One region of the Peribacillus sp. NPDC097197 genome, then DNA from elsewhere that is predicted to be linked to it. Evidence: predicted binding sites of a transcription regulator. Region 1 holds the regulator's gene; the other holds the start of a gene.
What was found. The regulator LexA, encoded in region 1, represses DNA repair genes until DNA is damaged. The targets are predictions, from matches to a motif close to CGAACATATGTTCG.
Positions count from the first base shown of each region.

Region 2: addB (helicase-exonuclease AddAB subunit AddB) is a predicted target of LexA. The motif match lies at 6,731-6,744, and genes of this name have one in related genera.

Region 1 is NZ_JBNNST010000011.1:68,301-76,151, reverse strand. Features, by position in the region: gene ACQKL6_RS15145 (PH domain-containing protein) at 1-235, opposite strand, end outside; gene ACQKL6_RS15140 (CotD family spore coat protein) at 606-872, shown strand; partial or broken gene ACQKL6_RS15135 (N-acetylmuramoyl-L-alanine amidase) at 1,116-1,808, shown strand; gene ACQKL6_RS15130 (YqhV family protein) at 2,035-2,310, opposite strand; gene ACQKL6_RS15125 (VanZ family protein) at 2,684-3,292, shown strand; gene ACQKL6_RS15120 (peptide MFS transporter) at 3,385-4,878, opposite strand; gene ACQKL6_RS15115 (GlsB/YeaQ/YmgE family stress response membrane protein) at 5,632-5,868, shown strand; gene ACQKL6_RS15110 (hypothetical protein) at 6,040-6,327, opposite strand; gene lexA (transcriptional repressor LexA) at 6,520-7,143, opposite strand; gene yneA (cell division suppressor protein YneA) at 7,303-7,614, shown strand; gene ACQKL6_RS15095 (YneB family resolvase-like protein) at 7,627-7,851, shown strand, end outside.
Region 2 is NZ_JBNNST010000006.1:10,827-18,677, reverse strand. Features, by position in the region: gene addA (helicase-exonuclease AddAB subunit AddA) at 1-3,109, opposite strand, end outside; gene addB (helicase-exonuclease AddAB subunit AddB) at 3,106-6,600, opposite strand; gene lepB (signal peptidase I) at 6,789-7,352, opposite strand; gene ACQKL6_RS09560 (TVP38/TMEM64 family protein) at 7,386-7,851, opposite strand, start outside.

The sequences.
Region 1 (7,851 bases):
CGCTGAAATGGGAAATGCTTTTAAAAGGTATGGAATGGTATTCTACCTTTTTGCCAGTAATTCCTTGCTTATCCACTAATATAAGGCGTTTGTCTGTAAATACAATCAAATCTCTTATTAATTTAAACGCAGCATCTACATCCTCACCATTCGCTAGAATCTGTTCTAGTTCTTTTATTGCTTCATCTTTACTTATCGTTGAAGCATTACCGATTAATCCATCTAAGAATCCCATGCTATTTCCTCCTTAAAACTTGGTTTTACTCTAAAAATCCGTGTTTAATTTTTGACTTATATTTAAAATAGGTAAAAAAACCTAAATAAATAGTAGCACTATTGAATTAGTATTGTAAGCGGGCAATTTTGGTCATTTTATCTTTAATTGGAAGTGTTGTTGAGGGGAACCGTATAACTTCCTTTATTCTTGTATTACTTTGATTATAAATACAAATGATCTATTTTTGACTAGTAATGACTCATTCAGTGGTTTCATTTATATTATCCTGACCAATATAAAAATTAGTGTATTCGTTTAGTACAAGTTACCACCTTACTTCATAAGCTACACTGTAAGTACTAAAACTAATTAAAGGTGGGATTTTATAATGAGTTGTAATTGTAGGAAGTGCCGTGAACAAAGGGAAGAAGTGATTACTAGCCCAACTGAAACGGTTGTTAATACCAGAGTGAATCGACGGGTAGTGAAGCATATACACCCTACTGAAGTTATCAATGTAAATAGAACCATTGTTAGAAATGAACATTATTATCCTGTAAGGGAACGGGAAGTATATGAAACAGTGGAAGAAAATTTAGACTGCGGAAGCAATGTTAATAACTCTAATCGTTGCAGACCGTTTTGGAATAGATAATTAACATGTAGGGCACTCATCAGACATGAGTGCCTTTTCTTTTTAGTTTCAAAGAGTAGAACATACTTTTATGTAATAATCATTTGAATTTAAAAGAATATATGCTGTACTGTCATTCTAATAAGGGCCATACCTGTATTATGCAAGTTCTTTAGTCGTGTATCACTGCTTTGAGGGTAATCAAATGACATATGTACAAGCATTTATAGGGGACATACATAGAATTAATAGGAGGTGATAATTATGGTGAAAATATATATTGATCCAGGTCATGGGGGGGAAGATTCAGGCACTATAGGAAATGGATTGAAAGAAAAAGATCTTACATTAAAAATTGCTAAAAAAATCAGGGAGTTTCTTGCACGGTATAAGAATGTATCGACAAAGATGAGTCGTACAGGAGATACGTATCCGTCCTTATCGGCACGGACAAACGAAGCAAATGCTTGGGGAGCTGATTTCTTTTTGTCCGTCCATATTAATGCCGGTGGTGGACAAGGATATGAAGATTATATTTATACATCCACTAATCAGGTTACTAAAAAGTACTAGGATAATATCCACGCTGAAATTCTGAAACTTGTGGATTTGAAAGATCGTGGGCAAAGAACGGGAAATTTACATGTGCTTCGGGAATCCACTATGCCTGCTTTATTGACTGAAAATGGCTTCATCGATAATGTTTCTGATGCCTCTAAGTTGAAAAAGAGTGCTTTTATTGAAAATTTAGCTCAAGGACATGTCAATGGAATCGTTAAATCATTCAATTTGAAAAGGAAAGAGGAGGTACCAAGTAACACTCACATGATTGTAAAGGGTGATACTCTTTATAGCATTGCCATAAAATATGGAACAAGTGTGTCTAAACTTTTAGCTCTGAACCCTAAGGTTAAACCCAATTACCTTGAAATCGGTCAAAAACTGCGAGTGAAATGATAGCTCTGGATGGTGAATGAAACAATATCAAGTACTTCGAGATACCACACTACACACCATATCTAATCCCTTCTCTTATTGAGATTAAAGAAGTTGATTAAGTGAATTGTAGAAATGGCTGTCATATATGTAGATAATCTGAAAATATCGTTGGTGAAATCAAAAAGGTGCCGAAATGTTTTATCATGGGCAATCCCATTTATTGAGAATGGTTGTTTTATGCTTATTATTCGCTTTTTATTCCAATAAATATAATGGTCACTCCTATAAAGATGCATGAAACTTTAAAGAGGGAAAGCTTTTCGGTCATCCCGAATAAACCAACAGCTGTTGTACTAATAAGTATTATAGGCCCAACGAGTGCGAGGGAACTATTCACAACCAACGCTTTTTCGATATCATTAAGTCTTAACATGAGTATAGCTGCGAATATTTCTATACTTCCCGAAAGCAAACGAAGTAAACCCATTATAAGAACGGCTTTTTCAAAAGCTATAAACATGATTTTCCCCTCCGAACTTTTGTGCACGTTTATCTTATGAATCTATTTTAAAAAATAGGACAACTTTATCCTATCCCGGTGGTCGTTCCATTTGAAAATACCCATCGTTATGGACTTTATGAAGGGGGTCAGGTGGAAGTCAGGTGACACGGTATCTTTCTTGGCTAAACAGTACGATAGCCGATAGATACCAATATATATATATATATATATAATAAAAGTCGGTCAGAAATTACGTGTTAAGGGAGTATGTCAACGGAGAGAAAAAGTAGGAAATCTTATGAGTGTTGTACCAAGCGCTATATCTTTCATATTGACGGTATGTCCTCAATAGCCTAGGATGTAATGGTATTCGTTTGAAGGAGGGCCCCATATGACTTATAAAACGCTATTGCTTACGCTTCTGTTCTCACAGGGGTTATTCTTCGGTGGTCTACCTATTTTTCTTCAACTCCTATTCTATTTGAACCCTTGGGTGATCATGGTTGTATGGGTTTGTATTGTAGTCTCTGTGTTGATAATCGTCTTATTGGTCAGGGGGGAAACAATAAAACTACCCCGATTGTATTGGCAGGTAGCGATAAGTGGTTATAGTTTCTCTTTGCTAGTTTTACTTTTCTTCCGACCTGAAGGACAGGAATATTCGTATAACATTATCCCGTTATCTACAATCAGCACTTATTTGACTGGTGATTCGAATTGGCTTGTTTCTTTTTATAATCTAAGTGCCAATATAGGATTATTCATTCCATTTGGATTGTACCTGCTATCCAGAAAGGGAAAAAAGATGACCGGTATTCCAAGATTTCTTATTCCCTTTTTCTCAATCTCAATCATAGAAATATGCCAGTATGTTTTTCAAAGAGGAAGTTTGGATATAGACGATCTGATCTTGAACCTTATTGGGGTATATTTGGGATATTTCTTGTATCGTTGGTTCGTGAAAGTGATAGATATTATCCCCGCAAAGCGGAATGCATAATGAAAATCCGGTAGAGTCCAGTAACATACAGTTTTGACGAAAAACAAAAAAAGCCAGCTTGTCCATGATAGGAGAAGCTGGCTTTACATTTGTTAACGTAAGCCTTTCATAAAGCCTTGAATCTTTGGTGATATTGCCAATAGGATAAATCCTAAAATCAATGAAATGATTCCGATAGCCCCGAAATAGACCATTTCCGTGTCCGCAGAGTAAAATCTTACAATTTGAGCATTTAATGCTTGTGCTGCTGCATTGGCTAAGAACCATAAACTCATCATTTGTGCTGAGAACGCAGATGGAGCAAGTTTAGTCGTAGCTGACATACCAACAGGTGACAAGCATAGCTCTCCAATTACTACAAGGAAATAACTAAGTACAAGCCATAATGGGCTAACTAATGAACCGGCTCCTCCAAAATAAGAGGGAACCAAAATTACTAGGAATGATAAACCAGCAAAGAATAGGCCAATTGAAAACTTTTGAGGTATAGTTGGCTGACGTTTCCCTAATTTAACCCATAACCATGCGAATAAAGGAGCTAAAGTAATGATGAACAATGGGTTTAAAGATTGGAACCATGCTGGTGAAATGTGAAAACCTGCAAATTCTAACTGTGTCCGTTTATCAGCATAATTTGCTAAAATAGTTGAGCCTTGTTCTTGAATGGCCCAAAACATGACAGCTGCTATAAATAAAGGGATATAGGCTAGTAAACGTGAACGCTCAACAGATGTTGTTTTCGGACTACGGTACATCACAATAAAATACATGGTAGGAATTAGAATTCCAAGGATACCAACAAGCCCGATGAAGCTATTAAGTGTTAAGAGACCATTTGAGATAGCGATTGCACAAATGATGGCAATAATTATGATAGCTAGCCCAATCTTAGTGTAAACAGATTTCTTTTCATTCGGAGCCAAAGGATTGACAGGGGTTATTCCTGCAAGTCCAAGATTTTTTTTCTTTGTAGCCATGAAGACGATTAATCCAATAAACATACCAACGGCTGCAATGCCGAATCCAAGGTGGAAATTGTAATTCATTCCAACTGTTCCGACAATAAGCGGAGCAATGAATGCACCCGTGTTTATTCCCATGTAGAATATGCTGAAACCAGAATCTCGACGGTTATCGTCTTCTGCATATAGCTCTCCAACAATACTAGATACATTAGGTTTTAAAAGACCTGTACCTATAACGATTAGTATCATGGAAACGAAGAACATGGAAATACTGCCCGGAATCGCAAGGGCAATATGACCAAGCATAATCAATATACCGCCGTAAAAAACGGATTTCGATGTTCCGAAGATCCTATCGGCTAACCATCCACCAATAATTCCGGACATATATACTAACGACCCATAGATGGATACAATGGCTAGAGATGTTTTTTCATCAAGACCTAGTCCGCCTTTAGATACCTCATAATACATATAGTATACAAGAATGGCCTTCATACCATAATAGGAGAAGCGCTCCCAAAACTCCGTGAAGAAAAGGGTGAATAGTCCTTTAGGGTTTCCGAAAAAACCTTTTTGAGGAATGCTATCCAAAATTTTCTGTTTATTTATTGATGACATACATTCTCCTCCTTTTATTATTGTATAATAACTTTTCTTAGAGCTCTTGTAAAGAATATTTAGTGTATTTTAATAATAGTTCTTAATAACCTGTGTTTATTTTCCATTTTAGTAAAATGGAGGACTATCGAAATAGTATAATTAGGTAAGAAGGTATATATTAGAGCCCTTTAATCACTTTGGATTGAAAACGCACCGTTCATTTGATATATAATCCATTAAGTAAATGATTTGGGGTTTCGAATTGCAAGAACCTTCAACAAGTTATGAAAATCCAATTTTAAATGGTTGTGTAGAAAAAATGATGATGAATAAAGGTTGAAATATTAAAAAAGTATGGTAGGAAATAGTGTAAATAATTGAAAATAGGAATATTGTCATATCGACAAAAGAAGCCAAAATACTTATTCTAGTATAGAAAGCAATTTAATTGTTTTCTTTTTTACCATGTGGTGCCGCCAGATAATTGCAGTTATCTGGCGGCATTTATTATTATAACCAAATAATAATTTTCAACCATTCTTACTGGATGGTTTTCTTTGTGGTAGGGAGAACGGAAGATCAAACACTAAAGGCCACCCTTTTTAGGGCGGCCTTTTATAGTACCTATATAGGTAGAAGTATATAAGCAGCCGATAAGTTTATTGCCTGAGGAGCTTAAAGTGATTTTCATTAGTCACAAGTCTGTTCTATTAATAAAAAAATTTCATAAATTTTAGAGAAAGGAGGTGGTTATTTTTGGAGCTAATTTGGATGTTAATTGTTGGTGGAATAATTGGATGGCTGGGAAGTCTGATTTTAGGAAGGGATATGCCGGGTGGAATTATTGGAAATATCATTGCTGGATTTGTTGGAGCATGGCTTGGTACTGCAATATTAGGGCCAATCGGACCTGAGACAGAAGGGTTTTACATTGTGCCTGCGTTACTGGGTGCCATAATTGTTGTGTTTATTGTATCCATTATCATGAGAAATACAAGATGGAGGTAGAAAGCAGAGGGTACAAGATTGAATGAATTTGCCAGAATCACGTGTAGATGGTTTAGAGAAAGCTGATCTATATGTGTCCATTATTGCTTGAAAATGCTGTTCAACAATACTGGACAGTTTTTTTGCGTAAAAAAATAGAGGTTTTCGATCGAAGGATCCATCACTGTTTACTCAATCCGAATGATTATCTGAGTTCCTAAAAGACACTAAAGCTGTTTTAAGTGCGGTGTAATTACCGATACTGGCGTATCCGTAAAACCATCCCATAAAAATCCCTGTAGTCAAGTGATGCCGATGGCTTATGAATATAGAAAGGATTAAACCAAGACATAACGCAATAGTGGGTACGTAACTTCGGGGGATAGGTAAGAGAAACTTTATAATTTGAGTCAAAATCATGATAGTTGGGATAGCAATTACAGCATCCCAAAAATTTGTATGTATTGTCGGAAAATCCATAGTAACACCACTTTCAAAAAGAAATGTCTATTGAACTAATTTCACCGGATATAAAAGAATTATACCTTGTTATTTTGACTCGGTTTGTTATTCAATGCTCTCTAGTAAAATATTATAATATTGCTTCTGTCATATACATAGGATGTAATACATAGACTTAAAACAAATAAAAAAAGCGCAATTTGCGCGCTTTTAGTGAATTTGCCTATATAGCCCGATCACTCTTCCAAGAATGGTTACATCTCTTAGAATGATAGGTTCCATATTGGAGTTTTCTGGCTGAAGCCGTATGTAATCCGGTTCCTTAAAGAATCGTTTAACGGTGGCTTCATCATCTTCCGTCATGGCCACGACGATATCTCCGTTATTGGCATTGCTTTGTTGTTTTACAATGACATAATCTCCATCATGAATTCCTGCTTCAATCATACTTTCACCCATAATTTCAAGCATGAACACATGATCATCATGTGGAACCATACTTTCAGGAAGAGGGAAGTATTCCTCTATGTTCTCGATGGCAGTTATCGGCATACCTGCGGTTACTTTTCCGAGAAGTGGTACGTTAACTACGTTTGTTTTTGGAATGTTATTAGATTCTTCTATATTTAAAATCTCAATGGCCCTTGGTTTAGTCGGGTCGCGTCTGATTAAGCCTTTGCTTTCCAAACGAGATAAATGTCCATGTACAGTCGAACTTGATGCAAGTCCCACAGCTTCGCCAATCTCTCTAACGGAAGGTGGATAACCTTTTTGACGAACTTCATCTTTTATGAAATCAAGAATATCCTGCTGCCGTTTTGATAGTTTAGTCATATACGCACCTCTTCTCTATAATTCTTTGCTATATTATAGCATGGCTCCACATGCTATACAAACATAAGTTCGAATTTGGTTGTTGACTGAAACAAATGTTCGTATTATAATTCAATCATCAACTAAAAACGAACGTACATTCGCTATGGAGGGATATTAATGAAGACATTTTGCAAAAATAATATTTATACGATTCTATTAGCAGGATTTGTATTTATCTTGTCTATTTTATTCTCTTTCACATTAGATAGTAATCAAAATAAGGATTTCCTTTCGATTGAAATTAACGAAGGTGATACTATATGGGAGATTTCAGAAGAATATGGTCAAACCGAATTGACAAAAAAAGAATTCATTGGTTGGATAGAAGAGTATAACGGTGTAAGGGCGGATACTATTAAGGCAGGTCAAATCATTGTCATACCAGTTGAAAGTGAAAAAGTAGTCCAAAGTTTGGCTAGTAAGCAGTAAAGGTAGGTTCATATGAAAGCAGTCATCTATTGTCGGGTAAGTACAGAAAAAGAAACACAGGAAACCTCGCTAGCTAGGCAGGAAGAGGAATTAGTGAAGTTAGCAGAACATAATGACATGGAAGTCGTTTCAATAATAAGAGAGCAGGCAAGTGGTTACGAACTGAACCGTGACGGGATATTTGACATGCTTGATCTTTTTAAGACAAAAGAAGCGGATGTTCTCTTGATTCAAGAT
Region 2 (7,851 bases), on a different contig from region 1:
ATTGACGCTTCAACTCTGAAACGGACTGCTTGGATCGATGCACAGTCGCCTCATGTTCCCCATACTCCCAGTTCAGTTGGTCCTTAACAGCAGCGACAAACTCAGATTCCAAGTCCACCTTTTCGGATTTCCGAACATGTTCCAGCAATTGCTCCTGTAAAATAGCTTCTTCCTCATCCAGAACGGTCAATTCCTCCATTGGAATGACAGAGATTGACCAATTTGACGGATGGGATTCCATTTCAAAACCAAACCCAGTAAAGCCCTGAAAATCACGATGACGCACAAGGGATGGACCAATCCAGTCGAGGTAACTTTTAGCTCCTGCCCGCGCATGGTCTTTCAGGAGCCATTCTCCATGCGTTGCTTGACTTATCCATTTTTGCTGTGTTTTTTCGGCATCACTTATGCTGGCAATCAGATGGAGCTTTTCCTTCGCCCTCGTCAACGCTACATAGAGAACACGCATTTCTTCGGCAATTAACTCTAACTGTTTCTTTTTCTTGAAAGCGAGCTGTGGGAGTGATGGGTACGTTATCCGTAACTCGGAATTGACATACTTCGCCGCAAATCCATAATCCTTATCCAATAAATACGGCTTCCGCAAATCCATCATATTGAATTGTCTCGAAAGGCCTGCAATGAATACAATCGGAAACTCCAATCCCTTTGAGGAATGGATCGTCATCAGGCGGACGACATCTTCCTGTTCACCTAAAGCCCGTGCCGCGCCTAAATCATCTCCACGCTCCTGCATTCTTTCGATGAAACGCAAGAAACGGAAGAGCCCACGGAATGAACTCGCTTCATATTGTCTGGCCCGATCATACAAGGCCCTTAAATTGGCCTGGCGCTGTTTACCGCCCGGCATTCCACCAGCAAAATCGTAAAATTGGGTTTCGCGGTACAAAAGCCAAATTAAATCCGACAACGCTTCCTGTCTAGCCAGTTTCCGCCACTTCACCAGCTTTTTATAAAAGGTAGAAGCTTTACGATATAGGTCCGGATGCTCATCCGGGTCACCCTTCCTATAGAAATCGGCTAGCGCCTCATAATACGTACCTGTGTGGTATAAACGAATTTGAGACATTTCCTCCTCATCCATTCCTACAATCGGAGAGCGGAGAACGGATGCCAATGGGATATCCTGCTGCGGATTATCTATTACTTTCAATAAAGAAATCATGATAGCAACTTCGGTAGCTTCAAAGTATCCAGAGGACAAGTTGGCATAGACAGGAATCCCTTGCTTCTTGAATTCCTCCATAATTTGCGGAGCCCATGGCATAGAACGAAGAAGAATGACCATATCACGGTATGTTGCAGAACGGTATTGCTTGGTTTTCGTATCATAGATTTGCTGTTTCTCGTTTATGGCCTGCTTTATGAGCCTCGCCATCATCCTAGCTTCCAGTTGCGCTTTTTCCAATTCCTCGGCTTCAAAACCTACCTCTGAATCCTCGTTATCCTGTCCGGCTTCACTTGTATCTGCTGCTCCATCAATTAAATGAAGTTCAATGGGATATTCCTTATCTTCGGGATATGGCGCACCTTTTTTCAATTGCGCATCCTCATCATAATCAATCTCACCGACAGTCAGCCCCATTAGTTGCTGAAACAAGAAATTCGTCCCATCAAGCACTTCTCTCCGGCTCCGGAAATTACGGTTTAGATCAATTCGCAATCCCGAATCAGTGCCATCATGGGTAAAGCGCGCATACTTTCCAAGGAACAAATTCGGTTCAGCAAGCCTGAAACGGTAAATCGATTGTTTAACATCGCCCACCATGAACAGATTTCCACTATATTCACCATCTGCCGTCACCAATCTTAAAATGGATTCCTGAACTAGATTCGTATCTTGATACTCATCGACAAGCACCTCTTTGAATTGATTCCGATATTCAATGGCGGCCTCTGACGGCGTGCGTTCCCCATCTATGGTTTCACCCGTCAAAATATCAAGGCAATAATGCTCCAAATCGGCAAAATCGACCAAGTTCTTTTCGGACTTTGCAGCAAAGAACCTTTGTTCAAACTGTTTTACGAGCATGATGAGTGTATCGACATACCCCTTCAATTCCCGGATATCACGTAAATAGCTTTCAGGCTTACGTGAAAAAAGCTCTTCTTGCAGAGATTTAATAATTTTCTTCGCTTTATCACGTTGCTTCGTGGCTTCATCCACAATTTCCTTATTAAAATCTTCTCCCGTACAACGCTTTGCCGTTCCAAACTTCACGTTTTGAATTTCTTCATAAAGAGCATTCCAGGAAGAATCTTTCACGCGGGCCAGTTTCGCGACCAAATCAAGATCGGCTAAATAGTTTTCTGCCCTTGGAGCAGGACCACCCGGAACCTTTGTCAATTCTAGAGATCGCTCCAACAAATCCTTTGCCGTATCCAACTGCAAACCAATATCGAATTGTAGGGACTCGATAAATGGAAGATCATCTATCCCTGCCCCTTCCGCCAGATCATACATCTGGGCTGCATGATTTAGCCATTGGTCGGGATCTGGATTCGAACGGGAGAAATCATACAATGACCGGACAATATTTTGCAGTGCATCATCGTTTCGATCGCTTGTAAAGGCATCGACCAATTTAAAGAATGCTTCATTGTCACCTTGGCCATATTGCTCCTCGAAAAGTTCTTCCATCACTTCATCGCGCAGAAGCTGCGCTTCCGTGGAATCGGCAATCCTGAATCCAGGATCAATATCCGTCAAATAGTAATATTTCCTGATCACTTCTAAACAGAAAGAATGAAGCGTGGAAATGGACGCACGGTTAATCAGGCTTAACTGTTTACGCAAATGCTGTGAATGGGGATTTTCATTGATTTCCTTTTCTAATGCTTCACTAACTCGATGGCGCATTTCGGCGGCCGATGCATTCGTGAAGGTCACCACCAATAGCTCATCCACATCGATGGGATTATCTTCCAATATGACCTTTTGGATAATCCGGTTTACAAGCACCGCTGTTTTCCCGGAGCCTGCAGCGGCGGCCACCAAAATATCCTGGTCTTTCGCCCAAATTGCTTTCCATTGTTCTTCTGTCCATGTCACGCCTTCAGGAATGGCGGGAATCATCGTTTTACTCATCTTTCACCCTCCCCCCTTAATAAATCGAGAACATCATTTTGCTTTTTCTGTGGCAAATTCCTAAATTGATTCTCTTCGAGCGACTGATCGAATTGGCAGACGGATTTGAATGAACAGAAAGTACATGGCGTTTTTTCTTTCATTTTATATGGGGTTATGCCAACATCCCCGTCGACCATTCGGTCACCTGACTCTTGATAGACCTTTCGAACATGCTGGTTAAGCAAGGAGAAGTCTTCACGGCTGGCCACTTTAGAGGCTGCTAAAAGAGAACCGTCTTTTTTAAATCCGGCAGGTATGACATCCGATTTACTGGAAGTATCTATATCAAGGGACGTGTCCATCATCTTGATTACGTTGGTTTGATCTAATACTAGGCCGTTCATTTTAAAACTCTTATAAATTTCTTCATCGATTTTATCCAAGCTAAGCATGCCTTTTGATTTCACGACCGGATTATGAACATGGAAATAAAGGACGCCGGCTGGAATCGCCTCTTTACCGATAAGCGATTGGGATTGTGAAACGACGATATCGAGATAGGTCAGCATTTGCAGGGCAAGCCCATGGTAGACTTCACTCATGTTCAATTCCTTTTCACTCGATTTATAATCAAGGATACGCAAATAGACGCCACCCTCATCCTCATCGGCCTTATCAACACGGTCTATCCGACCAATCAATTCCATTTTCGTCCCATTTTTCAAAGTGAACGTAAGTGGGGGCAGTTCTCCATTTTTTCCGAAGCCCAGTTCCAAACCGATTGGGGCAAACCCACTAACCTTGGCATGTTCACTCAAGACAATCGAAGCCCGGCCAATCACATGCTCCAGCTTTCTGCGCAAGTAATGATGGCGGTTCGTACTTAGCAGGATTTGATTCTGGAGCTTTGGTGCAAGCTGTTCCACCGCTTTCCTAGCCAACTCCAAACATTGCTCCTTGGTCAAAGAAGACCACGGGATATCATGCTCATTTAAATAATCCGAAATCATTTTTAACGCCCCATGGAACATCTCACCGATATCCGGTGCGTCCAAACGGAAAACCTGTCGTTCCCTTAGTTTCAAGCCATGTGCGGCATAATGGGAAAACGGGCAGCTATTGAACATTTCCATTCTCGATACACTAGTCAGAATGGTTTCGCCATATAATTGCTTACTCGTTTCCTCTGATAGTTTCATGGTTTTATTTTGGTAAAAAAGACTCGATAGCACCTTAGTGGCTGTCGGTCCAACCGTCTCGTCCTCCATGATGGAATTATAGACATCCCACCAAAGCGGATGGATTGGGTAGTTCCGTTTTTTCAACTGTAATTGCGCAGCCAGATAAGACAGGGCCACTTCTGAGTTCGCTGCATATTTCACCTGTTCCCCGGCAGGCAGATCAGATGGATCGTTCATATAAAAAGCCTCGTTCACATGAGGCAATACATCCCTCACTCGTTTTAAATAAGAGGACGGGAGAAGGGATTTTCCCTCTTCATCAGCGAGTGGATAAGATAAATAAAGGGATTCCGAAGGTGTAGTGAAGGCTTTATAGGCCGTGAATTCCTCATCCAAAAGACGCACTTTTGAACTTGGGGCAACATCAAGCCCGCTCGCCAAAAGCATGTCGCGGTCACTATCGGAAAACACTCCATCAGAAACGGCTTTTCCTGGTAAGACCCCTTCATTCAGGCCAATGACGAAAGCCGTCTTCACGTCATCCAATCGGGACAGGTCCAGATTAGCGACAAGGACTTGATCGATTGCCTGTGGCACTAAGGAAAATTCCAATGATTCCAGACCTGCTTCTATAATGATTGCAAACTGTTTCATCGAGATTTCCTCTTCACTTAACAGTTCCACGAATTGATCAAGCAAATCAACAACCGCATTCCACGATTGTTCATGTTCCCTGGCTGACACCAGATCGCCATCCTCTTCTGCTTCAAGCTTCATCTTTTCCAATTTTTCCGGTACATGCAATTCTTCCAAATACAAATAAAGGGCCTCGCATAATTCTCTTCCATTCGCCGACTTCTTCACCCGTTTTGATAGCTTAATGATGGGCTCTGTAAATAGGTGTTTCAGATCATTGAGCTCTTGCTCCAGTTGCATTTCCTTACTCGTCTGGGGACGGTCCTCAAGCTCCAATCCACGGAAGCGACGGTAGGTCCAACGATCTTTTGTGGTCCATCCAGCCCCTTTGATTCCCCTGGCAAGCACGTAGTTCTCAAGTTTGTCTACTTGTTCGCGCATTCTGTCATGACTTTGTTGCAGGGGAAATAGAAGTTCGGTCTTAATGGCACGAAAGACCGGTTCATAACGCCAGAACCCATTGATGATCTCAAGTGTTGACCGGATCAGCTCAATCAATGGGTGATTGAGCATCGTCCGTTTGGAATCGACGAAAAGCGGAATTTGATAGTCACGGAAGACCGTCTGGAGGATATCTTCGTACGCATCCCCATTTCGCATTAGAATCGCAATATCGCGAAAACGGCACTGACCTTGTCTGACAAGCGTCAGGATGTTCCGAGCCACCCCTTCAATCTCCGCTCTTCGGTTAACGGCCTGAGCAATCGTTACACCAGATGGCTGATCGTACTTTTGTGCGGGACGAAGCGCAAAATGTGTTTCAAGGTGTTTCAGCCCAGGATTTCGATTGAACTTCGCCGTGCTGTTCAGAATGTGGTCCTCTTCGATAAAGACCCCCGTTCTTTGTCCCGCTTGATAAAGTTGGTTATAGAGATTTCCCGTTTGCCTGAACAAATGCAGATCATCCGGCGCAAATTGCCTATAAGGCTGGTCGAGCGTCAATGCGATGGTCACACTCTTACATAGCTTCATCATTTCCTCCACGATCATTAATTCCTGTGGCGTCAGACTGTAAAAACCATCTATATAGATATCTGCATTTTTTATATACGAAGACTCTGCCATTTTTTCTATCAGTAAAGTGAAATAATCCTCTGAATCTAAATATTTTCCGATCATTTCATCCTCAAATGACTGATAAATGAGCTCAAGATCAGATAATTTATCTTGTACTCCACCACCACCCGGTGACTTTTCGTCCAAATACCTCCGAATATCACCCGGCTGGATGCAGTACTGCTTGAATTCGGCAAGCATCTGCTCCATCTGGGAGACGAATCCTTGCTTGTCCGCTGATCGGCGGAACATTTTCAATTCATCTTTTTTATCCTCCATGATTTTCCGTATCAACATATTAACGCCGACACTGTCCAAATGGATTCGGCTCATGCCACCTGTCTCCTGGAGAACTCGCCATGCAAGCCGGCTAAAGCTGAATACTTGCGTCCGAATCATCCCTTCGAGTCCCGGCGTCTTAATTAATTTATATTCTGATAAAAATGTCATCTGATCAGGAACCAGATAGATGATCGGATTCCCTTCAGGATTCTCCATTAGCCCGTTGCGGATTTCATCCAATACCTTCGATGTTTTACCTGTGCCCGACCTTCCAATTAAAAACCGGAGTGACATCTGTTTCCCCCCTTTTTATTTCAATATCTCTAGACCTATCATACCAGAAATACTGTCTATTTTTTGACACGATTCTTCTTCCAATTATGACTCTTTTCCCTATAGTTTACCGCTTTCTAACGACGAAAACCAACCATACGTTCGTATTCCGTTCAAAAAAAAGCCCTTCCTATAGAGGGCTCCCACAGTCATTCACCTATAAAATCCACATTAAAATCTTGTATTGGCCAATATCTTACATCGACTTTGCCTACTACCTTATCCATTGAAATATAACCTAGGTGCCTGCTATCTTCACTTTCGAGTCGATTATCACCCATAACGAAAAGCTTGCCATCAGGAACTATGGATTTGCCCGTCAATTCTTTCAATGTAAAATTACCCGTAAAATCCTGGCCCGGATATCCTACCTTTAAATGATCAAGGTATGGTTCAGGCACTTTCTTACCGTTTATGTAAAGCCAATCATCCTTATAACGAATATCGTCTCCTTGAACACCTATTACCCGTTTTACATAATTCTCCCCGACATGCGCATGGAAAACTATAATATCAAATCGATTGATATCGCTGATTTGGTATTTCACTTTATTTACAATGAGTTTATCGCCTTCACCCAGTGTAGGTTGCATGGACTCCCCTTCTACGGCATAGCTTGAAAAGAAAAAGGTACGGATCAAGATGTAAATGATAAAGGCTATCATGCCTGATTTTATCCAGTCGGATACTGAATGCTTTTTTGATTTTCTCAGATTCCCCAACCCCTACTAGTTGTATATTCTAAGTTATTTCCCTTCTTCTTTTTTCATGCTTTTATTTAGCCTTACTTCCAATCTTTTTCCGACAACCCAAAGGATGAAAATGATGATTCCGACAATCACGGTACGTAATGGTTTTTGAATCAATGATACAATATCGTATCCGACGAAACTGATCGTAAAGATCATCACTGCCTTTCCGCCGATTACCGCCAGCGCATATTGTAACGTGCTAACCTTCGAGAGCCCTGCAACGATATTAACGAGCGCAGATGGCGTGAAGGGGAAACAAAGCAAGAGAAACAATGGACTGAAACCATGGCTTTCCACCCAGTTCATCAATCTTTGCACCTGTTTATGTTTCTGAAGAAAACGGAAGAACCTCATCTGTCCGTATCGTCTAAAAACAAAAAAGACCAGAAACGCACCACCTACCGCCCCAATCCAAGAAAATAAAAATCCCCACCATAGGCCAAAAGCTGTAGCATTGGCC